DNA from 4 places in the Arthrobacter sp. W4I7 genome. Region 3 is predicted to be linked to each of the others. Evidence: riboswitches for the same ligand, from Rfam matches in the RefSeq annotation. Region 3 holds a riboswitch; each other region holds the start of a gene.

Region 1 (7,404 bases), 1.5 Mb from region 3:
GCGTAGACCCGTTGTCTGACCTTGCGGTGGTCCGCGGTAGGGCACCCAAGGTGGCCCCGGCACAGTTCGGCGACGCCGAGACGCTGCGGGTTGGCCAGCTGGTCATCGCCGTCGGGAATCCGCTCGGCTTGGCTGGGTCGGTGACCGCAGGGGTGGTCAGCGGCCTGGGCCGGGCCATCCCGGTGTGGTCAGGCGGCAACCGGCGGGTGATCGAGGACGTCATCCAGACCGATGCGGCGCTCAATGCCGGCAGCTCCGGCGGCGCCCTGGCCGATTTCCGTGGGCGGATCGTGGGAATTAATACCGCCGTGGCCGGCGCTGGGCTGGGACTGGCAGTACCCATCAACTCCACCACGCGCCGGATCATCTCGGCACTGCTGAAGGACGGCCGCGTCAGGAGGGCTTACCTCGGCGTTGTCAGCACACCGATCAGGCTCAGTGCGAGCGCGGTGATCAGGACGGGGCAACGCGAGGGACTCAGGGTGGTGGAAGTGCTGGCGGGATCGCCTGCCGGCCGCTCCGGCCTGCTGGCGGGCGATATCATCCTGACAGCCGGAAGCCGCCCCGTCAGCAACGCTGAAAGCCTGCAGAAGCTGCTGTTCGCTGATGCGATTGGCCAGCCGCTGCGGGTCCGCGTGCTGAGGGACGGCCAGGAAATGGACCTTGTGGCCGTGCCGGAAGAAATGCCTGCAAACGGAAACGGGTGACCGTTACCGGCGCTTCTTCAGGTGCGCTACCGGATCCTGGGCGCCTTCGAGCGGGGCTTTCGCCTTCTTCTCGGCGCGTTTTTCCTTGATGGATTTAACGGGCTTCTTGTTCAGCTGCTGATGTGGTGACTTGTCCGGCATGGCGTACTCCTTGCGACACGGGGACGGCTGTGTCCCACTTCGTAAATTACGCCTGTTCCGCGCTGAATGTAATGCCTGAATCAGTCCGGGGCTGGCACGTCCGCGATGCCCACAAAACGTGTACCGACGCCGTCGAACTCGCCGCGGACGTACCCCGGGCGCAGTGGCGGAACGTCCGCGGGGCTGTGGTGCTCACACACCACATACGTAAACTCCGGCCACCATTTCTTGGGGCGCGCCGCTTCCTCATAACCGCAGACAGCGCACTCCAAATGCACCCAGACCGGGCGCTTCCCTGTCCGGTTGGCGCGGGACTGGACCAGCCACGGCGGCGGGTTGTCCAGGATCTCCCCGAGTTCCGCCTCGGTCATCCACTTTGGAAGGCCATGGCGCTGTGCCATTTCCATCGGTACATCCAGGGCAATGGCCGCGTCACGTCTGCTAATCATCACCATCCACGATACGGGAGCCCGCCAAATCGCCCGCCGCAACCCTTAACCGGCCAATGCAAGTCCTGCCGCAGCCGCGCCAAAACCAAGGACCAGATTGGCGGCAACATTCAATGCCGCGGATCCGAACCGTGCTTCACTGAGCAGCCGCACCGTTGCCGTGGTCCAGGAACTAAAAGTTGTGAGGCCGCCGGCCAGACCGGTGGCCAGCGCAGCCTGCCATTCCGGGGCCACCCCGAGTTTGAGGGTCATGGCGTGGGCAGCGCCGATAATGAAGCACCCTGTGACGTTCACGAACAGCGTGGCCCAAGGCCAGTGCAACCGTTTCCTGTTTCTGCTGCCATGGATTCCAGAGTGACGGTTCTCAACGCCGCGGGCAGAACGGATCGATGTGTGATGCGCGAACCAGCTGTCCACGGCAAAACGGAGCAGTGCACCGGCAACTCCGAACACTCCCACCAGCGCAGCCGCCGTCATGGCCGCCCCCCAAACCGGCCGCCACTGCGCCCGTCCACCCAGCCCGCCACAACCTTCCCGGCCCGCCACCCCGCACCGGCCGCGGCCAGCCCCAGCAGCAACGACAGGGCCAGGTAGGTGATCCAGATGAAGTGCGAGCCCGCCCGCGCCAGCTGGTCCACCGCGAACACCACGGCCGAGAATGTCGTGAAGGATCCCAGGAGTCCGGGGCCGAGGCCCGCGCGAAGCCAGAACGCGGTGTGCGGCCGTGCCATCCACACCGTAGTCAGCAACGCCAGGACAAAGCTTCCACCCACGTTGATCCCCAGCGTGGCCCACGGCATGGACCCCGGAAAATCCGGAAACGCCAGTCCCAGTCCGTACCGCAGCTCAGTCCCGATCAGGCCACCAACGGCAACAGCACACCAGGCACGCGCCGGCGGTATGCCCGCAGGCGCCATTCAGCTGTCTCCGAGCAGGCAGCCGGGGTGTGGGTGATCGCTGTGCACCCACAGTGCAGAGGTAATCTCATCGGCCAGATCGTAGTCCCTGGTCCTGCCCGAGTTCCTGATCCGGACCACCAGGGCCCCGCCGAACGGCTTGCGGCCCACGATCTCCACTTCGGCGTCGAGGTCTATCTCCTCCGCGGAAAGGTAGCGGAGCAGGTCGGGGTTTTCGTCGCTGATACGGGTGATCCTGCCGGTGTGCCCCTGGTCCAGTTCGCCCATCAGGTGCGCCCGGGGCATCAGGACTTTCCCGTCGGCCGTGGGAATCGGATCGCCGTGGGGGTCACGCTGCGGGTCTCCGAGTTTCGCTGCAACGCGTTCGATGAACGTGTCGGAGACGGCGTGCTCGAGCAGTTCGGCCTCGTCGTGGACCTCGTCCCAGCGGTAGCCCAGCTGTTGGACGAGATAGGTCTCGATCAGGCGGTGGCGGCGCACCATGGAAAGGGCCAGCCGGATACCCTGGTCCGTGAGCGTAATGGCGCTGTAGGGTTTATGGTCCACCAGGCCCTGGTCCTTCAACTTCCGGACCATTTCGGACACCGAGGAATTGGCCACCCCGAGGCGCTGGGCGAGCTGGGAGGACGTGATGGGCTTGTCCTGCCATTCGGTGAACGAGTAGATGACCTTGACGTAATCCTCGATGGAGGAGGAGGGCGCGCTGGTCTTCACAGCTCCAGCCTACCCGTTGACCGTCCCCGTTATGCTTTGATGGCCCGCCAGGTCAGCGTGAGATAAGGCAGCTCAAGCTCCTCATCCACGCTGTGGCCCAGGTGCTCGCGCAGGTACCAGTCAAGGTTGGCCAGCACCTTTGCGCGCGTGGTTTCGCCGGCCCGCAGATAGTAGCTCCGGGACTTCGTCAGCTCCACGAGGCCGGTGGTGGTGACGCGGTCCTGCCAATGCGTTACGTGGCCCTCAAGGTCCCGGAACTCCGGGCCCACCTGGGGCCGGAAGCCTGGCTTGTACACATCTCCGGCATGCATGATCCGGGAAAGCCGGTGAACCCAGGGCACCGAGGTGTCCAGCTGGTTCCAGATCAGGCCCAGCGTTCCATACGGACGCAGGACGCGCGCCAGTTCGGTGCTGGCAGCCAGGGTGTCACACCAGTGCCAGGCCTGGGCAACGCTGACGACGTCGAAGGCCGCCGCGGGCAGGCCCGTCGCCTCCGCGGTGGCCTGGACAGCCGCGGCCGCGGGGTAGTGCGCGCGTAACTGTTCGAGCATATCCCCGGACGGGTCCACGGCGGTGACGGACAGTCCCATCCCGAGCAGGAGCTCCGTGAACTTGCCGGTGCCTGCACCGGCGTCGAGTGCATCGCGGGCTCCAGCGGGGACCAGCCATTGCGCTGATTCTTCCGGGTAGCCCGGCCGGACCTGCTGGTAATGCTCGCCGCCGTCCTGGAAGCTCTGGCCGAGCTCCCGGCGACGCCCGTGATCCAATTTGGGGCCACCCCGTACCACGTGTGGCCTCCTTCGATTGATGCCCTTGGGTATCCTCCGAATTTACCGCACGTGCTTAGTCATCGATGCAGGGAGCGGCGCCGGCGGTGCCCGGGGTGTTCGGCGCCCAGTGCGGGTAGGTCCGGGTGTCGTTCGCAGGAACCCAGCGCCCGGCGTCCACCACGTAGTCCCAGCCCAGCCCGTTGCTGCGCAGCGCTGCAATGCCGGCAAGGAGCCGTTCGGCGTCCTCGAGGCGGGAGCCGACGCCGAAGCTGGCGCGGAGGGAACCGGAGGGCAGGCCCAGGCGCTTCAGTAGCGGGTGGGCGCAGAAGCGGCCGTCGCGCAGGCCCACGCCGTGCTCGGCGGACAGGTAGGCCGCCACCAGCCCGGCGTCGTAGCCTTCCACAGAAAAGTTGACCACGCCAATGGTGTCCGTATCCGGATTTGTGTCCTTGAAGATCTGGTGGACGGTCACACCGTCGATGTCCTGCAGGCCTTCCACCAGGAAGGACCGGATGGCGGATTCGTGGGCGTGCCACTGTTCCTGGTCCAGCCCGGCGATCACCTGGGTGGCGCGGGCCAGCGTGGCCGCGCCCAGGACGTTCGGTGAGCCGCCCTCATGGCGTGCCGGGCCGGTGGCCCAGCTGACGCCGTCGAGCCTTGCCTCCTTGACGGCGCCGCCGCCGGCGAGGTGCGGCGTTCCGGCGTCGAGCCAGTCCGCCCGCCCCACGAGCACGCCGGAACCGAACGGTGCGTAGAGCTTGTGGCCGGAGAAGGCGAGGTAGTCGACGTCGTCCGCGGCGATGTCCACGCGGCGGTGCGGGGCCAGCTGGGCGGCGTCCACCACGATCCGCGCGCCGTGTTCGTGGGCGAGCGCGGCCAGGGCGCGGATGGGAAGGATCTCACCGGTGACGTTGGACGCGCCGGTGACGGCGAGCAGGCTCACGCCGCCCTGCTCCAGTTCCGCCCGGACGGCTTCGATGGTGCCGGCGATGGTGTCGGCGGCAACGATGCTGCGGTGCGGGACGCCCTGCCACGGCAGGAGGTTGGCGTGGTGCTCGATGTCCAGGTAGAGGACGTCGCCGTCGGGGCGCCCGTCTGTTGCGGGCAGGCAGCCGGCCAGCAGGTTGAGCGAATCGGTGGTGTTCCGGGTGAAGATCACGGAGTCGTCCGGACGGCCGCCCACGAACCCGCGGACGATGTCGCGTGCGTTTTCGTAGACCGAGGTGCTGATCTGGGACGCGTAACCCGCGCCGCGGTGGACGCTCGCGTAGAACGGCAGGATCTCGTTGAGGTACGCCGAGACCACCGAGAGGGCGGGAGCGGACGCGCCGTAGTCAAGGTTTGCGTAGCGGACATGGCCGCCATGGATCAGCGGCGCCTGGATCTCGGCGCCGGTGACGGCAGCAAGCGGACGGCCGGCGGCGGCGCGGCGGGCATCGAAGGTGGTTCCAGGCTGGAGAATAACGGAACCGGCAGTGGCATTGGGGGAGACGGTGGCAGTTGTCACAGAGACCTCACTTCAAAAGGACTCCCACAGCCGGGAATCCGCGCTTGCCGCATCCGCTCCGGACCGGCCTGGTCGTCACCCGGGGCACCCCACCGCGGTTGGAGGGTTGCCGGCCAGCAAACCGGGGTTTCGCGCTGGCACTCGTGACCTGCTTAAGAGCGTAGAACATGGGGCGGGAAGGTTTGAAGCCGGCATAAATGTTAAGCGCTTTGTTACGCGCCGGCGGAGAAGGGCTTCTTTTACCGAAGAAACGACGGCGGGCGCCTCCTCGTGGAGGCGCCCGCCGCTGATTCTTCGGTAACCTGCCTTACAGGAGGTCGTCCAGGTCCGGGTTCAACCTGCGCAGCACCTCGGAGTGCAGGATGGAATTGGTGGCCAGCGCGTTGCCGCCGAAGGGACCGTCTTCGCCTTCCAGGGACGTGAATCGCCCCCCGGCTTCCACCACGATCGGCACTAGAGCGGCCATGTCGTAAAGGTTCAGTTCAGGTTCGCAGGCGATGTCCACTGAGCCTTCGGCCACCATGCAGTAGGACCAGAAGTCGCCGTACGCCCGGGTCCGCCACACGTCCTCGGTGAGGCCCAGAAAGTTGTCAAGGCTGCCGCGCTCCTTCCAGCCGCCAAGGCTGGAGTAGGACAGGGAAGCATCGGAGAGCTTGGAGACGTTGGATACCCGCAGCCGCGTGGCCGCGGCGAGGGAACGGCCCATGTAGGCGCCCATGTCCTTGGCAGCCCACCAGCGCTTGCCCAGGGCCGGTGCACTGACCACGCCGACCACGGGCTCGCCCTCGTCCACCAGTGCAATCAGGGTGGCCCAGACCGGGACGCCGCGGACAAAGTTCTTGGTGCCGTCGATGGGGTCGATGATCCAGCGCCGCGAGCCGTGGCCGGTACTGCCGAACTCCTCGCCGAGCACGGCGTCGCGCGGGCGGGAACGGGACAGCTGGCCGCGGATGGCTTCTTCGGCGGCCTTGTCCGCGTCCGTAACCGGCGTCAGGTCAGGCTTGGTCTCCACCTGCAGGTCCAGGGCCTTGAAGCGGCTCATGGTCTGGTCATCCACGGAGTCGGCCAGGACATGGGCCAGGCGCAGGTCATCGTTGTAGCTTGAAGCGGGTTGGATCATGGTTCCAAACTACCGTCTGCGCGCGGTTCTGCTGGGAGATCGGCGTTGTCAGTTGACGCTGCCAAGCTCCTTGGCCTCCTGGGCCTCCATGCGGGGATCGGTGCCGAGGAGCCGCCGCAGGGAGGCCAGCCTGGCTTCCCCGGTGGCGCCGGCATGTCCGCCGGCCACCCAGGCATCCAGGCCGCAGTTCACGGCATTGGCGGTGTGCTTGCAGCCCCGTTCGCAGTCTTCGGTGCCGGGGGAGAGGTCCGGGAAGGAGCGCAGGATCCGGTCCGGGTCCACGTGGGCCAGGCCGAAGGAGCGGATGCCTGGGGTGTCGATGATCCAGCTGCCCGGCGGTGCATCCGCAAGCCTCAGCGCCAGGGCGGACGATGACGTGTGGCGCCCGCGTCCGGTCACGGCGTTGACCCCGCCGGTGGCACGCTCGGCCCCGGTGAGGGCGTTGACCATGGTGGACTTGCCCACGCCGGAATGGCCGAGCATCACGGTGACCTTGCCGTCCAGGAAGTCCCGCAGTTCTGCCACCGCTTTGCTGTCAAGGCGGGCCGACAATCCGTCATCGGAGCGGGCGTCGATGCCCGAAGCGCTGGAATCCGCCGTCCGGCTGATGATTACGGGGAAGTCCAGGTGCGTGTAGTTTGCCAACAGCTCCGCCGGATCCTTGACGTCCGCCTTGGTGACCAGCAGGATCGGCTCGATCCCGGCGTCATACGCAGCCACCAGGGCACGGTCGATGAAGCCGGTGCGCGGCTCCGGGTTCGCGGCAGCCACTACGATCACCAGCTGGTCGGCGTTGGCCACCACTGCCCGCTCCACAGGATCGGTATCGTCGGCGCTGCGCCGAAGGAGGGTCCTGCGGTCCTGGATTTTTACCAGCCGGGCCAGCGTGTTGGGGTCGCCGGAAACGTCACCCACGAGCGACACAAAATCGCCGGCCACCACGGGGTTCCGGCGCAGCTCGCGTGCCCTGGCGGCGATGACAACGCGCTCGTTGCCGGAGTCTTCACCCACCACTGCCGTGTACCGGCCGCGGTCAACAGTGACGATGCGGCCGGTGACGGCGTCGTCGTGGCTCGGCC
Region 2 (7,404 bases), 2.9 Mb from region 3:
TGGTCAACGTAGGTGGTCAGTGCATCACTCTGGAACAGGGGCAGCAGCGAGATCAGGAAGACGCCGATCAGCACCGCCAGCGCCGTCAGGTAAAGCTTCCCCGCACGGCGGGAGGTCAGGTCCACCACCGTCCCAAAGTCCCGGTTGACCCGCGGCCTGTACACCATGCCCACCACCAGCCCCGAGAAGAGGACAAAAAGTTCGGCCCCGGAAACGAAACCCACCGCCTCCTGGGTGAGCAGCTGGAACAGTGACATCATGCCCAGGTGGTTTACCACCACAAACACAATGGCCATGCCCCTCAGCAGGTCCACCCGCGAATCCCTGCTGGAGGGATCGGTGTAGCCCCAGGCTGTTGCGGCATTGACCCGCCGGGGGATTTGCCACAGCGCCACCAGGAGGATGATCAGTGCCGCTCCCACGGTCCAGGCAGCCGCCCCGGCGACGGTGTTGGCGCGGACGTATCCGCTGCCGGCACCGATTTCGGTGGCAGGACCGGTCACCATGGGGGAAGCCTCGAGCCGATCCAGGGCGGCAGCAGCAACCGCAGGGTTCCCGGTGAGCAGCCAGTCGATGCTGGCCACCCCGGTGTCCCTGGTGCTTGTCCGCTCATCCCAGACCACTGCCGCCGTGCTGGCGAAGTCCGTGGACGTGGCAGCATCCAGGACCTGGTCCCACCAGCCCACCTTGATGTCCACGTCCGAAGCGCCGCCGGAGGCCGGGCTGTAGAACGCGGAGGTCTGCAGCAGGAACGGCTTGTCCTTCCCTGACGCATAAGTCCCGTAGAAGTCTTCCCCGTCGGAGGCCGTGAGCATCTCCTGGAGTTCGTTCTGCCGGGGAACGGTGTTGACCGCCGCGCCGCCGGCAGTGTCGTCGTGGAAAGCGGTCAGGCCCACCCAGTCCACGGCATCGTCCCCCGGATAGTACGGGGCGTAGGCCGCATCGGAGCCGTTCCACACGCCGTCACCGTTGGTATCGAGCAGGGCGAAGCCATCGCTGCCCGGCACAGGGGCGTTCCGGTGCCGGTCGAACGGGTAGTCCTTCCCCAGGTACGGCTCCCACACCATCGGTGGTCGGATGCCATCGGCATCTTCAAAGGCTGCGGCGACGGCCTGGAAGGCGGACCGGTAAGCGGCGGGCTGCTGGCCCCATTCCACCCAGCTGGCATTCATGTCGGGGGCAAAGCGGATCAGCACATGGCCCTTGAAGTCCGCTGTCAGCCTCCGCACGTCGCCGGCGAATGATGCGGCAGCTTCAGCGGTAACCTGGTCAAGCGGAACGCTGGGCTTCACCGTGAGCATCGCATGGGCGCCCTGCATCCCGGACTGCTCCAGGAAGCCCCGGATGTCGTTCTCCTCCGATCCACGGAAGGGCAACGCGATGTCGTGCCCGAAAAGCGCCGGCGACGCGCCGAACCTCTCCGTAAAACCGGCCGCCGTGTCCTCGCCCCATTCGAGGACAGCGCCCAGCAGCGGTTTGCCCTCACCCGGGAAGGTGTCGGCAGCACGGGCGGCTCCGGCGGGCAGCACCACTGCCAGGAGGGCAATCGTCACCGCGGCAAGAAGGGCAGCACCCCTTCGGACAGCCGACTGGCGGGTATGTTGTCCCCGGAAATTTTGCCAATGGAGTTGCGTGGGACGGCTCTCCAGCGCGGCGGCTCGTGGCGTGCTGATGGGGACCCCCAGGAATTTTGCTCCGACGGCGCGGCGGCGCCCTGACAAGAACCCTATCTGGCGTGGAAAGCCGCGGCGGGCGTCGGTCGGCTTCGCTGCCCGTGGCGGTTCCCGCCGTCGTACGTTCCAGGAACCGCCGCGCAATCACCCAAGCTGCTTCAGCGGCGCTTCAGTTACGGAACATGACGACGACGGCGGTGCGGCCCCGCGCGCCAAGTGTTACGTTTTTGGGGAGTAATGAGTACCGGTGCCAAGCCCTGACTGGCCGGTCGGCAACCCTCCTTCCGCGGCGGGGTGCCTCAGGTGAATACTCGGCATATCGACCGATTCGAGCTGCAAGCGTGAGAGAAGGAGATCCGTCATGTCTGACGCACCTGCCCCTGAAGAGAAATTGTCCTACCGCCTCATCAGCGGGCCGGATGACCGTGCGTTCTGTGAGCGGATCTCGGCCGCGCTGGCAGAGGGGTATGTGCTGCATGGAAGCCCCGCAGCAACCTTCAACGGCAGCAGCGTCATTGTGGCCCAGGCTGTAGTCCTGCCGGCCGCCATCGCGTCCGCGGATGCCGCCGTCGCCACTGCCGTTGATGACCTTGAAGCAGCCAGCGAAGACCTCGAGTTCGACGGCGAGGGCCACGCATGAGCTATGCAGGAGACCTCACCCCCCAGGAAGCCTGGGACAAGCTGCAGCAGGGCGCCATCCTCGTGGACGTGCGCACCGAGGGCGAATGGGCCCACATCGGCATCCCCGACACAAAGGCCACGGACAATGATCCGCTGTTCATCCAGTGGACCTTCCCGGGCGGCATTCCCAACCCTGATTTCATCAAGGACCTGAGCCTGCAGGCCCCCGACAATCCTTCAACTGAGCTGCTCTTCCTCTGCCGCTCCGGGCAGCGTTCCATCGCTGCCGCAACCGCCGCCACGCAGGCCGGCTTCACCTCCTACAACGTGCTGGAGGGCTTCGAAGGCGAGCCGGACCGCTATGGAGAGCGCACCGTCAACGGCTGGAAAAACCGCGGCCTGCCAACCAACCTGGGAAAGAACTAAGTGACCTTCAACGAAGACGCCGCCGGCTGGAGCCCCGACACCCAGGCCGTCCGCGGCGGGCTGGACCGCACCAACTTCCAGGAAACCAGCGAGGCTGTGTTCCTGAACTCCGGCTTTGTGTACGAATCCGCCGCCGCTGCCGAACGGGCCTTCACCGGTGAGGACGAACGCTTCGTCTACTCCCGCTACGGCAACCCCTCCGTTGCTACATTCCAGGAGCGGCTCCGCCTCCTGGAGGGCACCGAAGCGTGCTTTGCGACGGCGTCCGGCATGTCCGCAGTTTTCACCGCCCTGGGTGCCTTGCTGGCTGCCGGCGACAGGGTGGTTGCCGCCCGCTCGCTCTTTGGCTCCTGCTTCGTGATCCTCAACGAGATCCTGCCGCGGTGGGGCGTGGAGACCGTATTCGTGGACGGCCCGGACCTGGACCAGTGGCGCGAAGCCCTGTCCCAGCCCACCACCGCCGTGTTCTTCGAGTCGCCGTCAAATCCCATGCAGGAAATCGTGGACATTGCGGCGGTGAGCGAACTCGCCCACGCCGCAGGTGCCACCGTCGTCGTCGACAACGTCTTTGCCACTCCCCTGCTGCAGCGTTGCGGCCAGTTCGGCGCCGACGTCATTGTCTACTCGGGTACCAAGCACATCGACGGCCAGGGCAGGGTCCTGGGCGGCGCCATCCTGGGCACCAAGGAATTCATCGAAGGCCCGGTCAAGCAGCTCATGCGGCACACCGGCCCGTCGCTGTCCGCCTTCAACGCGTGGGTCCTCACCAAGGGCCTCGAGACCATGGCCTTGCGCGTCAACCACTCCTCCGCCTCCGCGCTGCGGATCGCCGAGTGGCTGGAGCAGCAGCCGGCCGTGAGCTGGATCAAGTACCCGCTGCTGAAGTCGCACCCGCAGTACGAGCTCGCCGCAAAGCAGATGAAGGCGGGCGGCACGGTGCTCACCCTTGAACTTGCCCCTTCCGGCGGCCGCTCGGGCAAGGAGGCCGCCTTTGCGCTGCTGGATGCCTTGCGGATCATCGACATCTCGAACAACCTGGGCGATTCCAAGTCCCTGATCACCCACCCTGCCACCACCACGCACCGGGCGATGGGACCTGAGGGCCGCGCGGCCATTGGCCTGAGCGATGGAGTTGTTCGGCTCTCGGTGGGGCTTGAGGACCTGGACGACCTGATTGGCGACTTGGAACAGGCACTCAAGCAGATTTAGCGCTGGCTGGGGCGGGGCGGGTTCCACGCGTCCTGGCTCCGCTCCGGCACCGCTGGGTCCGCTGGGTCCGCTGGCTCCGCTCCGGCACCGGGACCATTTGCCGCTTGCTGCTCCTTCGTCGCTCTGACGCAAGCTACACAAATGACCCCGGCACCCTCGCCGGATCTCTGCGACTGTATCGGGAATCGGCGGGTGTTCCCGCTATCCAGGCCTCAGAGGCCGTCGAGGGAAAGGTGGACGGTTACTTCGTCGCCTTCGTCGATTTTGGCTTTGTCCCTAACGCCCTTCTTCACGGGTAGCAGGTACGAGCTGCTTTTGTTGTCCCGGAAGAGCGAAGTCTGCCAGGAGTGTCCGCCGATCTCGGCCTTGACTTTGATCGAGCCGAACGCCTTGCTGGACCCTGCAGTTTGAACGCGCACATCGTCCGCGATCTCTGCCGGCAGGGTCAGGAAGTGCCAACCGGCCTCGCCGGGATACAGCCACAATGCTGCTTTGAAAGAATACGACGCCGTCACGCGCCGAGTATGGCACTTTCGGGCCCTACATATAAAGCGGCCAAAAAGTTCTGCAGTTTTTCCCACCGGCCGGCCCACCGCACCTAAAATGTCAGACCCCCGTTAGAAGATGTTTCTATGGGAAACGGCGCGGGCACAGTGGCGGTGATGGAGGGCATTCATGCTTCCGTCGCTGGCCTTGATGCGCTGTTTGTTGAGGATGCCCGCTTGGGCGCGGGCCGCCCGGGCCCTGCTAATACTGACGGCGTTGACGTCGTGACCGATGTGCTGCAGCGCCGGTATGAGATCCGTCTGGAGCGGATGGCCGTAACGAAGCAGCTGGAAGCCCAGATCGCCGCCATCAAGGCCCGGGATGCCGCCGAGGCCATCGAAATCCAGCACGCGATGACCCCGCCCGAAGCACCCGCACACGAACGCACTTACGCGGAGATGTCCGCGATCGAGGAAATCGCAGGCGTCCTGACCATCAGCTCCCCCGCCGCCGGGGCGCTCGTCACCCAGTCCCGGCAAGTCTGCTCCCTGCCGCCGGTCATGGACGCCCTCTCCAGCGGGGCCATCTCGTGGCAGCATGCGAAAATCATTGGCGACGAAACCGATGGCCTCGGCCCTGCCGGCGCGGCCGCCCTCGCCGCGCATTTCCTGGACCCCGACGCACCCAATCCGGCACGCGGAGCCGCCGCCGGGGACCTGGTCCCCGGACGCTTCCGGGCCAAGGTCCGCGGCTGGCGCGAACGTCACCACCCCGAATCCCTCGAAAAACGCCACGCCAAAAGCGCCGCCGACCGGCGGATGGAATACACCCCGGACCGCGACGGCATGGCCTGGCTCTCCCTGTACCTGCCCGCCGACACCGCCTCCGCCATCTGGAACCGCAGCACCGCCCTCGCCCGCGGCCTCCAGGGCCCCGAAGAGCCCCGGTCAATGACACAACTCCGGCCCGACATCGCCGCCCGTTTGCTCCTGGCCGCAGGACCAGCCCTCAGCCCCGCCCCGGAAAGCACCGCAGAAGAATTCAACACCGAAGAGAACACCGACGCCCCCATCGGCGTGGCCTCCGTGTCCGTCAATGACCGGCCCGCTGCCGACACCGGCACCACCGACGACGGCACCTCTACGGGTTCCACCGGACACGAAGCTCCAAACACCGACGCCGCCGACCTCGCCTCCGCCGGGCATGAGGAAACCGGCCGCAGCGGTTACACGGACCTCGCCAGCGTCTCAGTCCCGAATGCCCAAGTGCTCGTCACGGTCCCGGTGTTCGCACTCCTCGGCCTCACCGACGAACCCGCAACCCTGGACGGCTACGGACCTATCCCCGCCTCCATGGCCCGGAAACTGGTCACCGAAGGGGCCAGTTCCTTCTACCGGGTGCTCGTAGATCCCCGGGACGGGGCACCGCTCGAGATCGGGCGCACCAGCTACCGGCTCACTAAAGCCCTGAAAAAGGCGCTCCAGCTTCGGGACGGCAAATGCACCTTCCCCGGCTGCAACAACCACTCCCTCGACAACGACACCGACCACCTCACCGCCTGGCACCACGGCGGAACCACCGGAATCAGCAACCTGGCCCAACTCTGCCCGAAACACCATCGCCTCAAACACCACAAACCTTGGACACCCACCCAAGCCACACACAACGAACCACCCGGCTGGACCTCCCCCACGGGCCGACACTACAAACCCGAACAACCCGACCAGGAACCACCACAATGGCCGCAGATCCTGCATGTCTTCGGGAAACCCTTCGAAGCGCCCGCCTTCGACCCACGCTGGGCGGAGCCGCCCACCCTGGAGCCGCCTGACGGTTACTTCCTGGACGCTGAGCCTCCGCTTGAAGAACCCGACGATGACAGTCTTGTGGATCCGGACGACATCCCGCTCGACGATCCTGCATGGGACGACTTCTACGCCACGCCCCCGAAACTCCCTCAGGACCCGTTTCCCGACTGGCACCTCTGGCTCAGCGAATCCCTCTCGGTCCCCTGAGGCTTGCTGTCCGCGGCTCTTTCCCCTGAATCCTGGCCCTCAGTGCCGGCCCACTAGGACTGCCTGACCCGCAGCAGTTCCGGGGCCTCATCAACCGGGGAAAGATTCAACGCCCCCCGCATGGTGACGTCCACCGCATGCCTGACCACAGCGCTGAAACCAAGGTCGCCAGGTTCCGCGGCTGCCATAGCCCTTTCCCGGACGCGCCGCTGTTCAGCTGCCCCTGTTCCACGAGCAATGACGTCCTCCACCCCTTGCCGGGCCAAGGCCAGTTCACCTTGCTCCTGCAATACCGGGGCGAGATAGTCCACCAGGGAGCGCACCACGTCCGCGGCACGCGCCGGCCGGAAAGTCCCAAAGTCGAGCAGTTCCCCGCCAAGTCCCTCGCTGCTCGCCTGCCAGGAAGCCATCCGCAAAAGCACAGTGGGCACGGGAGCGGGATCCACTCCGTCGTGCCACTCACGGCTGGCAGTTTCCACCAGCGCCCGCACCAGGACTGCAATGAGTGCGGCGTCTTCTGCCCGAAGGCAGACGTCCGCCACCCTGACCTCAACCGTGGGATGGTTTCGCGACAGGCGGGCGTCGAAGTAAATCATCCCTTCATCCAGCATCACACCGCTGTCCAGGAGCCGGGCAACCACCCTCCGGTAGGCAGAGTAGGTCCCGTAGATTCCGGACGGTCCGGCAGTCGGCCAACGGTTCCATGCCTGCGTGCGGTAGCTCTCGAAGCCGGTCTGCATACCGTTCCAGAAGGGAGAATTCGCGCTGAGCGCAGTCAGCACGGCAAGCTTGTCGCGGATCCGGTCCAGCACTGCCACACCCTCGTCATGCGACTCAATGTAAGTGTGTACGTGGAAGCCGCACGTCAATTGCTCCTGGGCGGTCAGGCCAAACCGCTCCAGCATCTTGGCATAACGGGGATCAGGAGTAGTGTGGCTGGACAAACCGAGCGGTGAGGTGGCCAACGCCGCCAC
Region 3 (7,404 bases):
CGCTGGGTGCGGTCCGCGGTTTTCAGGCCCCGGTTGCGCCAACGGTGAGCACCGCTGGCTGCCGGGAGGGGCGGATGAAGGAAAGATGCGTGAAAGCTGCGTGTCCTAGCCTACCGGTGCCTGTCTTCGGAACGCTCCCCGCGGCCAGGGCAGGGTTGCCAGGACGATGGCGGCCAGTGTCAGGATGGTTCCCAGCACGGTGGCCGGCGCCACCACCGTTCCAGGCGCGGGCAGGATCACATCCAGTGCCAGCGAGCCGAGCAGCTGGCCGGCGATCATGCCCAGCCCTGTGACCAGCACGCCCAGGCTGCGGACCAGCAGCGCGCCCAGGCCGATGAACACACAGCCCATCGGGCCGCCCACGTAGTACCACCACTCCCCCGGCAGCGGGCTGCCCGGCCCGGCCACCGCCAGTTTGATGCCGTAGGCGGTCCAGAGCACCAGGCAGCCGGCAACAAAATTGACCAGGGTGGCGGCAATGGGAGTGCCGTAATGGACAGTGGCCGTCCCGTTCATGGCCTGCTGGAAGCTCATCAGGAAGCCTGCCAGCACGGGCAGCAGGAGCGGAAGAAGCAAGGCGGACGGGCCGGCGTCGGGTGCACCGGCGGCACCGGCGGCTCCCGTGCCGCCCGCAGCTCCGGTGAAGCGGGGCGAAACGGCCCAGGCGACGGCCGCTATGGTCAGCAGGCAGCCAATGATCCGGATCCCGGTGACCGATTTCTTGCCGGCGGGCCCGATCCCCAGCCGGTCAACCAGCAGTCCGCTAACGGTCTGGCCGGTGACGGTGGCCACGGTGAAGAGGGCAACGCCGAGGAGGCCCACGGTGAAGGACTGGGCGAAGACGAAGAGTGCGCCGATGCCGCCGGCGAGGACGTAGACCCGGGGAAAAGCCCTGTTCCGGACAGCGGGAAGGATGCCCACCAGCCCGGCGCGGCCCCGCGGCAGGAGCAGCGAGATGAGGATCATCACCAGGAGGCCTGTGCTGAAACTCACCACGGACGCGGCGATGCCGTCGTTCAACCGGGCGCCCAGCGCACCGTTGATGCGGCCCTGGACTGGAATGGCAAGGCCCGAGCCCACCGCCAGCGGCAGGCCTGCGAGCAGGGGCAGGCGGTGGGAGGAGGTCATTGCATCCACATTACGTCAGGCATTATTGCTTCATGAGCAACGTTGAAGAGGTCCCCATCCGCGACAGTATGATCCGCCTTGGCCAGCTCCTGAAGCTCGCCAACCTCGTGGAGGACGGCGTGGAGGCGGCGGAGCTGATCAAAAACGGGCTCGTTAAGGTCAACGGGGAAATTGACGACCGCCGCGGCCGCCAGCTGCACAACGGGGACACGGTTACGGTGAACAACCAGACGGTGAAAGTCGTCGCGCCGGAGGCCTGACCGGCTGCCTCGCCCGCCCCCCCACGCCCGGAAGGCCTGGCAGCACACGGTGCCGCCCGCCGTCGTACTCCTACTTCTTCAGCACCTCATGCGTGAGGAACTCGGCCACGTGCCCGATCTCCTGCTGGTTGATCCCGTGCCACATGCCCGTGTACAGCACCTTGGTGAGATTAACGTGCCGGCGGACCCAGCCCATGGTGTATTCGATCTTGTCCGGCGTGATGACGGGGTCCTGCTGGTCGCGGCCCCAGAACAGTGGGACGGTGCCGTCCAGTTCGGAGTCCCTGAAGCTGGGATCGTCCCCGGCATCCACCACAAAACCTGACAGGCCGACGACGGCTGCGAAGTCCGTGGGCCGCTGCCGCAGGAGCGTGGTGGCCATGGCCATGCCCATCGAAAAGCCGAGCAGGGTCACCGAGGGGTGCCCCGCCTTGATGGTGTCGATCCAGTCGAGCACAAACGACGAAGCTGCCTTCACCCGGTCCAGGGAATAATCGATGGACGCCGTGAGCGGGAACCAGGTGAAGCCGGGGCCCATGGCGATCGGAGCCCGGACGGAAGCGACTGCGAAGTCATCCGGAAGCAGGTCGGCCAGGCTGAGCAGATCCTGTTCGTTGGCGCCGTAGCCGTGCAGCAGCACCAGCAGCGGCTTGCCGTCGCGCTGGTCCTCGGGATGGGACCACAAAACAACAGGGGCAGGAAATACTTCGGCTTCAGTCATGGTTTCCATTCTTACAGTTACCCGAAGGTAACAACCTACGTTCGCGTAGCTTCCGAAACGGAAGGCAGGATAGGACCGTGACTGACGCGAGTACCTTTCAGACGGCCGCTGCCCCTGCCGGATCCCACCCCTGGACCCGGTACGTGGCAATGGGCGATTCCTTTACCGAGGGCATCGGCGACCCCGAGCCCTCAAGCCCCGGCGGCTACCGCGGCTGGGCCGACAGGGTGGCGGAGGAACTCAGCCGCACCAAGCCCGACTTTGCCTATGCGAACCTTGCGGTGCGTGGCCGGTTGGTCCAACAAGTGGTGGACCAACAACTGGCCCCGTGCCTGGCGCTGAAGCCGGACCTGGTGACCCTCTCCGCCGGAGGCAACGACCTGCTCCGCCCGGGCGGCGACCCCGACGCCCTGGCCGAGAAACTCGATTCCGTGGTCCAGCTCCTGGCTCTGGGCGGCGCCACCGTGGTCCTCTTCAACGGCCCGGACACGGGTTCCTCGGTACTGGGCAGGATCCGCAGCAAGGTGGCCATCTATAACGAGAACCTGCGGACGGTTGCTGCGCGGCACGACGCGATCATCGCCGATATGTGGTCCCTGCGCCAGCTCAGCGACCCCCAAATGTGGGACGTGGACCGGCTTCACTTCTCGCCGCTGGGCCACCACACCATCGCGGCCATGGTCCTGGATGCACTGAATGTGGAGCACACGCTGAAGCCGCTGCAGCCCAAGCCACTGCCGCCGCAGACCTGGCGCGAGGCACGCTCCGGGGACCTCGTCTGGGCGCGCGAGTACTTTGTGCCCTGGGTGCTGCGCCGGCTGCGGCACCAGTCCTCGGGTGACGGGATCAGCGCAAAGCGGCCGACGCCGGGACCTGTGTTCGGCCCGGGCGTTCCGTTGGGTTCCGGCGAGGGTCCGCTCGGGACCACCGAGGCTGCCCGGCGCTAGCAGAGTGATTGTGGTGACGGCCTGTGCGGGCAGCTGAGTAGTTTCAAGGGGTTGTGCATGGAACCGGAGCAGGTGGCGCGGCGGCGGCTGCGGTCGCAGCTGCTCCGCGACCCCGGCGCCGCATCCCCGGAGACAGCCCTGCGGGCGCTGCTCGCCGTGCAAGCGCAGGAGTTCACCTACGCCCGGTGGAGTTTGGCGCAGCGCGTGTCAGCCGCAGCTGCACCAGCCGTTACCGCGGCGGACATCGAGCAGTCCGTGGCAGACGGGCGGATCCTGCGGACGCATATCCTCCGGCCCACTTGGCATTTTGTCCACCGGGATGATCTCCGCTGGCTTCTGGCGCTTTCCGCACCGCGGCTCGAGCAAGCCAATGCCGCCACGTACCGGCACACCGGCATCGATGCAGCCGTTGCCGCCCGGAGTGACGAGGTCCTGGCCGGCGCGGTTGCGGGCGGGAACCACCTGTCCCGGGAAGGCCTCGCCGCGAGCCTTCACGACGCCGGGTTCCCGGCCAAGGGCCTGCAGCTTGCCTACCTGATCATGCACGCCGAAATCAGCGGCGTCCTGGTGAGCGGCAGGCCCGTGCGCAGCGCGGGCGGGGCGTTGAAGCAGACGTATGCGCTTTTCGACGAGCGGGTGCCCGTCGGGGCGGAACCTGCGCCCGGCGGGCCTGAAGCACTCGCCGAATTGGCCCGCCGCTATTTCACCAGCCGGGGCCCGGCGACGGTCAAGGACTGCGCCGACTGGTCCGGGCTGACCATGACGGACGTCCGCAAGGGCCTGCAACTCACTGTCGAGGCGCACTCCAAAGCCCTGGCCGAAACGGTGATTGACGGCGTCGTTGTCTACTTCGATGCGGGGAGTGACGACGGAAGTCTGGACGCGGGAAGCCTCGACGCCGCCGGGGCCGGCGCTGGTGCTGGTGGCGCCGGCGCTGATGGTGCTGGCGTTGGTGGTGCTTCGGAAGTCCGGCCGCGGATAGACCTGATCCAGTGCTACGACGAGTATGTGATGGGCTATTCCGCCACGCGGCATTACATGGGAGGCGGGGCGCCGGCCTTTCCGTTCAAGGGCGAACCCATGCATGTGGTGCTGCTGGACGGGCGGATGGCCGGATCATGGCGGCACACGCTGCTTCCGGGCCGGTGCGAACTGGACATCCGCCTCTCCTCTGCGGATGCCGCTCCCGGCTCTCCGCTGGCTGCGGCAGTTCAGGAAGCCGTGGATAGGTATGGCGCCTTTATGGAGCTCCGCACGGTCCGCGTGCAAGCCCGGGCTTAAGCTGGAAGGACACCAATGAGAGGCACGGCACCGTGAGCAACTTGTTTTTCTGGATCATCGTCTTGTCGTTCCTGGTCCCGATGGCCATGCGGATGTACCGGAAGTCCGTGGCCCGCAGGAACCACGAGCAGAGCTTTTCGGGACGCTACCCGGACCAGTTCCCGGGCGGCGGCATGTACCCCGGTTCCAACGGCCCGCAGAGCAACCAGCCCCGGGACGGTTTCACCCAGCAGGACTACTTCGGTGGCGGATTCCGGCAGCTTGACCAGCCCCAGCCCCTCCCGGGCTCGCCGCTGCCGCCCGTTCAGCCGGTCCCGCCGATGGACCAGCAGTTCCCGCCCTACGGGCAGCCGACGTTTGGCCAGCCCGGCTACGGACAGCCCGGTTACGGACAGCACGGACAGCCCCTGCCCGGCCAGCCCGAAGAAGCCCCGCAGCAGCCCGCGGCCCCGGCCACTCCCCCTCCGCCGTCGGCCCCGCAGGGCTACCGCGCGCGCAAGCTTGCGGAACTGGACCAGAAGTACAGCAACGGCGAGCTCTCCATGGAGGATTACATGGCCCGCCGCAGCGAGATCATGAACGGCTAGGAAGCAGCCAGGCCAGGAACCAGCCAGGCCAGGCAGCGGTCAGACCAGCCCGCCGTCAGACCAGGAAACCTGTCCGGAGCTGGTTTCCCAGCTGGCCTATTTCCGTGAGGAATCCGTCGTGACCGATGGGCGCCTCGATGAAGTGGACGTCCACGTCTCCGGGGAGGGCCCGGGCCAGCTCCAAGGACTGGGACGGGAAGTAGAGCCGGTCCGAATCCACGGCGGCTACGAAGAACCGCGCATCGGCACGGGACAGGGTTTGCTCGAGGGGTCCTCGGCCACGGCAGATGTCGTGGCTCATCAGCGCTTCGGTGATGGCGATGTAGCTGTTGGCGTCGAAGCGCTGGACCAGCTTGGTGCCCTGATGGTCCAGGTAGCTCTCCACCTGGTAGCGCCCGCGCGCCGCGAGCTGCCCGCCCTGGAAGGGCGATTCGGGGGCCTGCGGTGCCCGGCCGAAGCGTCCGTCCAGTTCCAGCGGCGAACGGTACGTGATGTGGGCAATGCGCCGGGCCAGGGCCAGGCCATCCTCCGGCAATGGCCCGCCGTAGTAGTCACCGCCGTTGAAGTTAGCGTCCTGGCGGATGGCGAGAGTCTGTGCCTGGGCGAAGGCGATCTGCTCGGCGGTACTCGCGGCCCCCACGGAAATCACGGCACAGCGCTGCACTCGTTCCGGATATGTCACCGCCCATTCCAGCGCACGTGCGCCGCCCATCGAGCCGCCCAGTACGGCAAACCAGCTGCTGATGCCCAGCTGGTCCGCCAGCCGGGCCTCCGCCTCGCTGGTGTCCCGGAGGGTCACCAGCGGGAACCGGGAGCCCCAGGGTTTGCCGTCAGGTGCGGGCGACGACGGCCCGGTGGACCCGTAGCAGCCGCCCACAATGTTGATTGAGACGACGAAGAACTGGTCGGTGTCCACGGGCGCACCCGGTCCCGCGAGCTGTTCCCACCAACCGGGCTCATCCGTGTCGCCCCTTGTCACGTGGGTGCTGCCGGTGAGCGCGTGCTCGATCAGGACTGCATTGCTGCCGTCCTCATTCAGCGTGCCCCAGGTCTCGTAGGCCAGGGTGACATCCGGCAGGTATCCGCCGGCTTCCAGCTTGAGTCCCCCGATGGAGGCATAGCGGACAATCCCATGCTCGGGAACAGTGGTACGGGTGACGGTAACCGTCATGGCAAGACCTCTTCTACGCGCTTGCCTGCCGTCGTCTGACCGGCAGGCCAGGTCTTCACCCGGGGCACCCCACCGCGGTAGGAGGGTTGCCGGCCAGCAAGCCGGGGCTGTCACTGGCACTCATGACCTGCATCGAGTGTACGAAACAGCCCCGGCCTCCCGCCAAGAGTGTGACTGGTTGTGACTTCCCGGCTTGTCGCCGCTGGTGGCCGTCTGGATCAGGGCGCCTGCCCGCGGATCAAGCGCCGCTGGCCTCCTTGGCCGCCCTGAAACCGGCTTCGAGGTCCGCCAGGATGTCATCGATGTGTTCGATTCCCACCGAAAGTCGCACCAGTCCGGGGGTCACGCCGGCAATTTCCTGCTGCTCCGGGGAGAGCTGGCTGTGCGTGGTCGACGCCGGATGGATCACCAGGGAGCGGACGTCACCGATGTTTGCCACGTGGGAGTGCAGCTCCAGGGCGTCCACGAAGCGCTTCCCGGCCTCGGCCCCGCCGGCCAGGTTGAACGACACGATGGCGCCGGTACCCTTCGGGCCGTACTTGCGGCCGCGCTCGTACCAGGGGCTGGAGGGCAGCCCGGCGTAGGCGACGGATTCGACGTCGTCCCTTCCTTCCAGCCACCGGGCAACGTCCACGGCGTTAGCCACGTGCCGTTCCACCCGCAGGCTCAGCGTCTCCAGTCCCTGGGCAATCAGGAAGGCGTTGAACGGCGACACCGCAGAACCGAGGTCGCGCAGCAACTGGACCCGGGCCTTGAGGATGTAGGACAGGTTGGCGCCCAGCGCTCCGTCGGCGCCGAGGTCGCGGGCGTACACCAGCCCGTTGTAGGTGGGGTCCGGGGTGTTGAAACCGGGGAACTTCTGCGGGTCCTTGCCGAAGTCGAACTTTCCGGAGTCCACGATCACGCCGGCGATGGCAGCACCGTGGCCGCCCAGGTATTTGGTGGCCGAGTGCACCACGATGTCTGCGCCCCATTCCAGCGGCCGGATCAAGTACGGGGTGGACAGGGTGTTGTCCACGACCAGGGGCACGCCGGCGTCATGGGCAACCTGGGACACTCCTTCGATGTCCAGGACGTCCTGCCGCGGGTTGGAAACCACCTCGCCGAAGAAGAGCTTGGTGTTGGGCTGGACGGCGTCACGCCACTGGTCCAGGTTGTCCGGGTCTGCCACAAAAGTGACCGAGATGCCGAACTTCTTCAGGGTGTGGGCGAAGAGGTTGTAGGTGCCGCCGTAGAGGCTGGGGCTGGCCACGATGTGGTCCCCCGCCTCGGCGATGTTCAGGATGGCAAACGTCTCTGCGGCCTGCCC
Region 4 (7,404 bases), 930 kb from region 3:
TCATAGTCCTGGACTCCAGCCCCTACAGCAAGCATGACGTGCTGGACCAGAGCTGGTTCGACGGCGTGGTGTTCCTTTATGAACGCGGCGTCCGGATCCCTTCCACGCTGCGCGGCGGGTACGAGCTGGGGGAGCGGGTGATCCACAAGGACGAACGGACCTGGCGCCAGATCCTTGACCAGGCGCTCGAACAGCTGTCGCCGATCGCGCCGTCCAACCTGCTCATCCAGTCCGAGTCCGCGTACATTTACCACTTCGACGGCCTGCCGTTAGTGGACAAACTGGGCGGTGCCAAGATGGCCTACATAGGCAATCCCCGGGACCGCACCGTCCGCTACCAGACGGCCGTTGAAGCGTGGGCCGTGGCGTTCAAGGCGAACATGGTTTCCAGTGACCTGCAGACTGACGGGGCTGCCCCTGCCCACGCCAGCCCGGGCTGGAACCCGAACATCTACCGGCCCATCCTGCAGCAGCTGCTGGACGAGAACTTCCCGTTGCCCAGCGGCGGATCCCGGGTGACGGTCTTCTAGCCTAGATCTGGTTCTTCAGGTCCGCCACGGAGTTCAACACCTGGTTGGGGCGGAACGGGTACGAACCGATCTCATCGCGCTGGGTGATGCCGCTCAGGACCAGGACCGTGTGCAGCCCGGCTTCCATGCCGGCGATGATGTCCGTGTCCATCCGGTCACCGATCATAGCGGTGGTCTCCGAATGCGCGTCGATCTGGTTCATGGCGGAGCGGAACATCATCGGGTTGGGCTTGCCCACGATGTAGGGCACCCGGTCCGTGGCCTTGGTGATGAGTGCTGCTATCGCTCCGGTGGCCGGCAGGGGGCCGTCCTTCGAAGGGCCCGTTGCGTCCGGGTTCGTGGCAATGAACCGGGCGCCGGCCAGGATGAGGCGGATCGCCGTGGTGATGGCTTCGAAGGAATAGGTGCGGGTCTCGCCCAGCACCACGAAGTCCGGGTCCTGGTCCGTGAGGATGAAGCCGGCCTCGTGCAGCGCCGTCGTCAGCCCTGCCTCACCGATGGTGTAGGCGCGGTTGCCGGATCCGGAACCTTCCACTTGGTCCTTGAGGAACTGGGCGGTGGCCAACGCGGAGGTCCAGATGTTTTCTTCCGGGACCGCCAGCCCCGAAGCCTTCAGCCTCGCGGCGAGGTCGCGCGGGGTGAAGATGGAATTGTTGGTAAGGACCAGGAAGCGCTTGGACGTGTCCACCCACCGCTGGAGGAGTTCCGCGGCGCCCGGCACCGCCTGGTTCTCGTGGACCAGGACCCCGTCCATGTCCGTCAGCCAGCACTCGATCTCCTGGCCGCTGCGGTATACCGCCGGGTTGCCTACAACCTTGTCCGCTTCTGCCATGCCTACCTCCGCCGGTGATGAAAGCCCGAAAGGTCCAGTCTAGTGTTGAGGGGTGAACCAAACGCCCGGTATGACGTCCGAACCGCTCCCGTTGCCCGGGGAAGCACTGCCGGAGGAGGCCGCCCCCGAAAAGGCGGAGGTCGGCGTCGGGCCCTGGGAAGGCGAACTGCCTGAAGGCGACCACTGGGACCCTGACCTCCTGGCGGACGGCGACCGGCGCAACGTGCTGGACAAGTACCGCTACTGGAAGCACGAGGCGATCGTGGCTGAGCTGGACTCCCGGCGGCATAACTTCCACGTCGCCATCGAAAACTGGCAGCACGACCTCAACATCGGCACGGTGGTGCGCACCGCGAACGCCTTCCTGGCCAAGGAGGTGCACATCATTGGCCGACGGCGGTGGAACCGGCGGGGTGCCATGGTCACCGACCGCTACCAGCACGTCCGCCACCACCCCACCGTTGACGACTTCGTGGCGTGGGCGCAGGGGGAGGGGCTGGCGATCATCGGGATCGACATCTTCCCCGACTCGGTGCCGCTGGAAACCTACGAACTGCCGCGGGACTGCGTGCTGGTGTTCGGCCAGGAAGGCCCCGGTTTGACCCCCGAGGTGCACGAGGCCGCCGTGGCCACCCTGTCCATCGAACAGTTCGGCTCCACCCGGTCCATCAACGCAGCCTCGGCCGCGGCCATCGCCATGCACGCCTGGGTCCGCCGGCACGTCTTCCACCAGCACGTCTAGCCCCGCGGGATGGCATTTGAAGGCACTGCGGGGGCAAATTGCCCTGAAAAGCCATCCCGCGCCAGTATTACCGTCCGGTGACCCGAAACACTCCGCTCGTCCGGAAATGACTAGGATGGTGCTAGCCGTAAGCGGTACTCCAGGGTTACCAGCCCACAGACGAACCTCAGCATAGGAGTCAGCATGCCCATTGCAACCCCAGAGATCTACTCCGAGATGATCGACCGCGCAAAGGCGGGCGGCTTCGCATTCCCGGCCGTGAACGTGACGTCCTCGCAGACGCTGAACGCCGCCCTCCGCGGCTTCGCCGAAGCTGAGTCCGACGGCATCGTCCAGGTCTCCACCGGCGGTGCGGCCTACTGGTCCGGTGCCTCCACCAAGGACATGGTTGCCGGTTCGCTGGGCTTCGCGGCCTTCGCCCGCGAGGTGGCCAAGAACTACAACGTCAACATCGCGCTGCACACGGACCACTGCCCCAAAGACAAGCTGGACGGCTTCGTCCTGCCGCTGCTGGCTGCTTCCGAGGCCGAGGTCAAAGCCGGACGCAACCCGCTGTTCAACTCCCACATGTGGGACGGCTCCGCCGAAACCCTGCAGGAAAACCTGCGCATCGCCCGCGAACTGCTGGAGCGCACCGCTGCTGCCAAGATGATCCTCGAGGTCGAAATCGGCACCGTGGGCGGCGAAGAGGACGGCGTGGAGAACGCCATCAACGACAAGCTGTACACCACCGTTGAGGACGCCCTGGCCACCATCGATGCCCTCGGCTCCGGCGAGAACGGCCGCTACATCACCGCGCTGACCTTCGGCAACGTCCACGGCGTCTACAAGCCCGGCGGCGTGAAGCTCCGCCCGGAGATCCTCAAGGACATCCAGGCCCAGGTTGGCGCCAAGATCGGCAAGGACAGCCCGTTCGACCTCGTGTTCCACGGCGGCTCCGGCTCCTCCGACCAGGAAATCGCGGACGCCGTCTCCTACGGCACCATCAAGATGAACATCGACACCGACACCCAGTACGCCTACACGCGTCCAGTGGCGGATCACATGTTCCGCAACTACGACGGCGTGCTCAAGGTCGACGGCGAAGTGGGCAACAAAAAGACCTACGATCCCCGCGTCTGGGGCGCATCCGCGGAAGCAGGACTGGCTGCCCGGGTGGTCGAGGCCACCAAGCAGCTCGGTTCAGCCGGAAAGACCTTCTAGGAATGTCCGACGAGTTCCGCCGTAACCTGATGGGCCCCGAGCCCACGCTCCTGCCTGCCGAGACCGAGGTCAACCAGCAGCTGGAAGCGGGCCAGGAAGCCCTGGACCTCGTGGCGAAGCACCCGACGTCCTCATTGCTGTGGGCTGTTCTTGCCGAGGAGGCCTGGGCCGAGGGACGCACCATCGATTCCTACGCCTACTCCCGTGTGGGCTATCACCGCGGGCTGGACTCGCTGCGCCGCAACGGCTGGCGCGGCGTGGGGCCCATTCCCTGGGAGCACGAGCCCAACCGCGGCTTCCTGCGGGCGCTGTATTCCCTTGGCCGGGCATCCGCAGCCATCGGTGAGGCCGAGGAGCCGGAGCGGATCGAGAAATTCCTGAACGACTCCGACCCTGCGGCGAAAGCCGCCATCGAAGCAAAGTAGCAAAGAGGACGACGGCGGGCGGTCACCTTTTCGAAAAGGTGACCGCCCGCCGTCGTTCCCTAAGTGGCGTTGGATTGAGTTCTGGTGGTTGGGCTTGTCGAAACCTGGATTTCGACAAGCTCAATCACCGGAGATCGCGAACTCAATCACCCTGTGGCTATGCCTTCTGGAGCCCTGTGCGCGCCATGGCGTCGGCGTAGGCCACACGCATGGCCTCGAGGTATTCCTCCTGGCGGGCGGGTGAACCGGCGAAGGCGCGGCCGCTGAGGGATCGCACTTTGTAGGTCTTCAGGCCGCGGCGCCAGAGCAGCGGAACTTCGGTCTTCAGCAGCAGGTTCGCCAGGCGGTTGGCCTCTGTGCCGTGCGCTACGATCACTGAAGCGCGGGGGACCAGGGCCAGGAATTTGAGCAGCGGCTTCAGGCCGGCGGACACCTGATCCGGGGTGAACTTTCCGTTCGGCTCCCCGGGGATATGCCACGGGTGGACGTTCCACGGCATCACGAACTCCGGCCGAAGCCCCAGCTTCCACTGGATACCGAGCATCCGCGTTGCGGCGTCAGCGTCCCCGGCCGTGATGAAACCGGACTTGTCGGCCTCGCCGATGTTCGAGTACAGGCTGATGATGCGGCACTCGTCGACGTCGTGCATCGGGTCAACGTAGGGTACTGCCGTGCCGGGCTTGGCCTCCTGCAGGGAATCGCACAGTTCGTTGACGGCGGCAACATTGGGTTCGTAGCGGCGGCTCAGAAGCTGCTCATGGAATGATTCGGGTGCCAGGGCGGTCATGTAGGGCTGGGTCTCCTGCGGGGATTGGTGTTGCGCCACCGCGAAAATGGGCGCACTGTGGCGCAACACATCCGAGGTGGTTGAAATGGGGTGGGCCGATTCCTGGTCGGCCTTTCCCAGTTTAGCAAGCCCCGGGAAACGAAACGCCGGTCCCGTGCACCCGGCTGAAAAGGGTGCCCGGGACCGGCGGGGGTCCGACGCGCTGTTATGGCCTACCAGAGGCGCTTGGTGGCCCGGCGGGCACCCTCGCCCAGTGCTTCCAGCTTGGCGAATGCGATCTGCGGGTGCACCCTGCCGCCCAGGCCGCAGTCGGTGGACGCGATGACGTTCTCCCGGCCCACCACCTCTGCGAAGCGGACGATCCGATCCGCCACCAGGTCCGGGTGCTCCACCACATTGGTGGCGTGTGAGACCACGCCGGGAATGATGACCTTGCCCTCAGGGAGCCCGGCGTCTTCCCAGACGCGCCATTCGTGTTCGTGCCGGACATTGGCGGCCTCAAAGGAGTAGCCGCCGGCATTAATCTGCAGTACGGACCCGATGATGTCCGCGAAGGGAATATCCGTGGTGTGCGGGCCGTGCCAGGATCCCCAGCAGACGTGCAGCCGGATCTGTTCCTGGGGCAGGTCACGCAGCGCCCAGTTGGTGGCCTCCACGCGCAGCTGGATGAACTTCAGGTAGTCATCAAGAGCCGGCTCAGGGTTGATCTGGTCCCAGCTTTAGGCGAGTGAAGGATCATCGAGCTGGACCGTGAGTCCGGCATCGATAATGGCCTTGTATTCCTCGCGCATGGCGTCGGCACAGGCGTACAGCAGTTCCTCGTCGGTCTTGTAGTACTCATTGGCAACCCGTGCACAGGACCCGGGGGAGAGCGAGGCCACAAAGCCCTCGGACAGTCCCGCGGCGGCCAGCCCGCTCTTCAGGTTCTTGACGTCGGAGGCCACCAGGCCGTGCCCGGTGTAGGTGAGGGGCCCGGCAATCTTGGGCTGGGAAACGCTCTTGCGGTGGGCCAGGATGCCGGCGGACGGGTCATTGTAGGCATCGTTGAACTTCTGCCGGTCACGACGGTCCGGGAAGGAAGTCAGGACAATGTTCCCGGGGGAGGATCGGCGTATCTGGGTATCAGCCCAACGGTCCACGTCCGTCGCTTCGAGGCCACCAAGCCGGGAGAAGGAGTAGTTCCACCAAGCCCCGTAGTCAACCGAGCTGGACATCGCGTGCCCATATTCGCCGTCATTGGCGATATCGATGCCCAAGTCCTTCTGGCGCTGCACCACGTCCGCCACTGATGCTTCCAGCAGGTCAAGGAACCGAGGGGTGATGCCCTCCTGCTCCTTGGCGGCGTTGGCTGCTATGAGTTCAGGGGTGCGAGGCAAAGACCCTGCATGGGTGACGCGGATGTGGTCTGTGTTCAGGGACACTGGAATTCCTTTCCATCGGTCCTGGCAGTAGCACCTTCGCGGCAGGGGGTACCTGCACTTAGCGGGGTTGCTGCGGCGTCAACGATCCAGGTCTCTCGGCCGCTCCGGATGGTTCACTCTCACTTAATTCCAAGACTTTCCCGGGAGCAAATCCGGTTCGGATTGTTTCGGCGGAAAGCAGGCGTGGCGCCTGCTTTCCAAATCGCTATAACTGCATGCAAGTTCCTGTTATATCCATTGACAGGTCTCGTTTAGCTTGGTTGGCTCTTGTCACAGGCCGCAATGGGGGACATGGCGGCCTGAACGCACCCCAATGCACTCGAAAGAGGTAACGCACCGTGAGAAAAGCCCTGGCAACTTTCAGGACCCTTGCCGTTTCCGGAGCCCTGGCGCTGGCAGCAGTGGCGGCGCCCGCGCCGGCGATGGCCGTAGGCGAAGGCCCCAACTACGACGGCAATGGCCAGATCACCACATCGAAGCTGGCCACCTACGACGAGATGGTCTCCTTCCTCAAAGACCAGGACACCCGCCAGCCGGCCATGGAGCTGGAGGTCATCGGGCAGACGGTGAAGGGCCGCGACATCCACCTGGTCAAGTACATCTCGGACCCGGCCAAACCCACCATCCTTTACCTGACGCAGCAGCACGGCAACGAACAGCTGACTACCGAGGGTGCCCTGGAATTCGTCAAGCACCTTGGCACCGGCAAGTCAGGGGATGTCCTGGACGGCGTCAACATCCTTATCGTTCCCATGCTGAATGCGGACGGGGCCATGGGTGACGTGAACTTCTCCCTGGCGGACTACCAGGCCAAGGGCGGCCGCAACATGACCCGGTACAACGCCGAAGAGGTGGACCTCAACCGTGACCACGTGGACAAAGTCCAGCCGGAAACCCAGGCGCTCCATAACAACGTGATGCGCAAGTACCGGATCGACTACATGATCGACCTGCACCACCAGGGCACCCGCAGCCAACGTGACGGAGAACTCGTCTCCGGCTCCATCCTCTACCCCACCACCCCGTACGCCGATCCTGCAGTTGTGGAGAAGTCCAAGCAGCTGGGCGCGGTGGTGTTCCACAACGTCGACTCCACCGGCTGGGGCCACCTGGGCAAGTACGTGGGCGGCAGCGCCGAAACCATCAGCCGCAACGGCATCGCGGTGGAATACGGCATCGCAACCCTGCTGTTTGAGATGCGGGGCATGTCGGACCACTACCTGGACGGATATGCCCTGGGGCTCCGGAGCAACGGGTACCTGATCAAGCAGACAGTGACCACCCTGACGGCCACGGCCGAAGCCATCGCTGACGGATCAATTGCCGACGCCGACACCTCCTTCTGGGACAGCCTCGCCACCCAGACCTCCCGCCCGGGCGAGGAAGCTGAGGACGAGTAGTAACCGCTGACAGTCCGCCGCGGTCCCCCGGCATGGGTGCTTTACCCTGCAAGAAGGACCGCGG

What was found. Region 3 has a riboswitch for S-adenosylmethionine ahead of QF047_RS13785 (homoserine O-acetyltransferase). Riboswitches for the same ligand answer to the same signal wherever they lie in the genome.
Region 1: linked by a shared signal. The riboswitch ahead of QF047_RS06745 (aminotransferase class V-fold PLP-dependent enzyme) and the one ahead of QF047_RS13785 (homoserine O-acetyltransferase) in region 3 are both predicted to bind S-adenosylmethionine.
Region 2: linked by a shared signal. The riboswitch ahead of QF047_RS00610 (DUF1737 domain-containing protein) and the one ahead of QF047_RS13785 (homoserine O-acetyltransferase) in region 3 are both predicted to bind S-adenosylmethionine.
Region 4: linked by a shared signal. The riboswitch ahead of QF047_RS17765 (cobalamin-independent methionine synthase II family protein) and the one ahead of QF047_RS13785 (homoserine O-acetyltransferase) in region 3 are both predicted to bind S-adenosylmethionine.

Annotation. Positions count from the first base shown of each region.
Region 1 is NZ_JAUSXU010000001.1:1,460,012-1,467,415, forward strand. Features, by position in the region: gene QF047_RS06710 (S1C family serine protease) at 1-707, shown strand, start outside; gene QF047_RS06715 (hypothetical protein) at 711-848, opposite strand; gene QF047_RS06720 (hypothetical protein) at 929-1,297, opposite strand; gene QF047_RS06725 (CrcB family protein) at 1,343-1,774, opposite strand; gene QF047_RS06730 (CrcB family protein) at 1,771-2,214, opposite strand; gene QF047_RS06735 (metal-dependent transcriptional regulator) at 2,215-2,928, opposite strand; gene QF047_RS06740 (class I SAM-dependent methyltransferase) at 2,958-3,716, opposite strand; gene QF047_RS06745 (aminotransferase class V-fold PLP-dependent enzyme) at 3,772-5,205, opposite strand; SAM riboswitch class IV at 5,241-5,354, opposite strand; gene hisN (histidinol-phosphatase) at 5,513-6,325, opposite strand; gene QF047_RS06755 (ribosome small subunit-dependent GTPase A) at 6,374-7,404, opposite strand, start outside.
Region 2 is NZ_JAUSXU010000001.1:134,916-142,319, reverse strand. Features, by position in the region: gene opgC (OpgC domain-containing protein) at 1-1,553, opposite strand, end outside; SAM riboswitch class IV at 1,907-2,021, shown strand; gene QF047_RS00610 (DUF1737 domain-containing protein) at 2,035-2,313, shown strand; gene QF047_RS00605 (rhodanese-like domain-containing protein) at 2,310-2,720, shown strand; gene QF047_RS00600 (O-succinylhomoserine sulfhydrylase) at 2,721-3,929, shown strand; gene QF047_RS00595 (DUF1905 domain-containing protein) at 4,142-4,444, opposite strand; gene QF047_RS00590 (HNH endonuclease signature motif containing protein) at 4,562-6,430, shown strand; gene QF047_RS00585 (glutamate--cysteine ligase) at 6,484-7,404, opposite strand, start outside.
Region 3 is NZ_JAUSXU010000001.1:3,006,726-3,014,129, forward strand. Features, by position in the region: gene QF047_RS13755 (DMT family transporter) at 106-1,128, opposite strand; gene QF047_RS13760 (RNA-binding S4 domain-containing protein) at 1,161-1,388, shown strand; gene QF047_RS13765 (alpha/beta hydrolase) at 1,459-2,109, opposite strand; gene QF047_RS13770 (SGNH/GDSL hydrolase family protein) at 2,259-3,056, shown strand; gene QF047_RS13775 (winged helix DNA-binding domain-containing protein) at 3,114-4,337, shown strand; gene QF047_RS13780 (hypothetical protein) at 4,370-4,924, shown strand; gene QF047_RS13785 (homoserine O-acetyltransferase) at 4,980-6,095, opposite strand; SAM riboswitch class IV at 6,108-6,223, opposite strand; gene QF047_RS13790 (bifunctional o-acetylhomoserine/o-acetylserine sulfhydrylase) at 6,334-7,404, opposite strand, start outside.
Region 4 is NZ_JAUSXU010000001.1:3,935,730-3,943,133, reverse strand. Features, by position in the region: gene QF047_RS17795 (alpha/beta fold hydrolase) at 1-530, shown strand, start outside; gene QF047_RS17790 (HAD-IIA family hydrolase) at 532-1,362, opposite strand; gene QF047_RS17785 (TrmH family RNA methyltransferase) at 1,433-2,104, shown strand; gene fbaA (class II fructose-bisphosphate aldolase) at 2,288-3,307, shown strand; gene QF047_RS17775 (DUF3151 domain-containing protein) at 3,310-3,732, shown strand; gene QF047_RS17770 (uracil-DNA glycosylase) at 3,890-4,519, opposite strand; partial or broken gene QF047_RS17765 (cobalamin-independent methionine synthase II family protein) at 4,732-5,940, opposite strand; SAM riboswitch class I at 5,950-6,055, opposite strand; gene QF047_RS17760 (M14 family zinc carboxypeptidase) at 6,279-7,340, shown strand.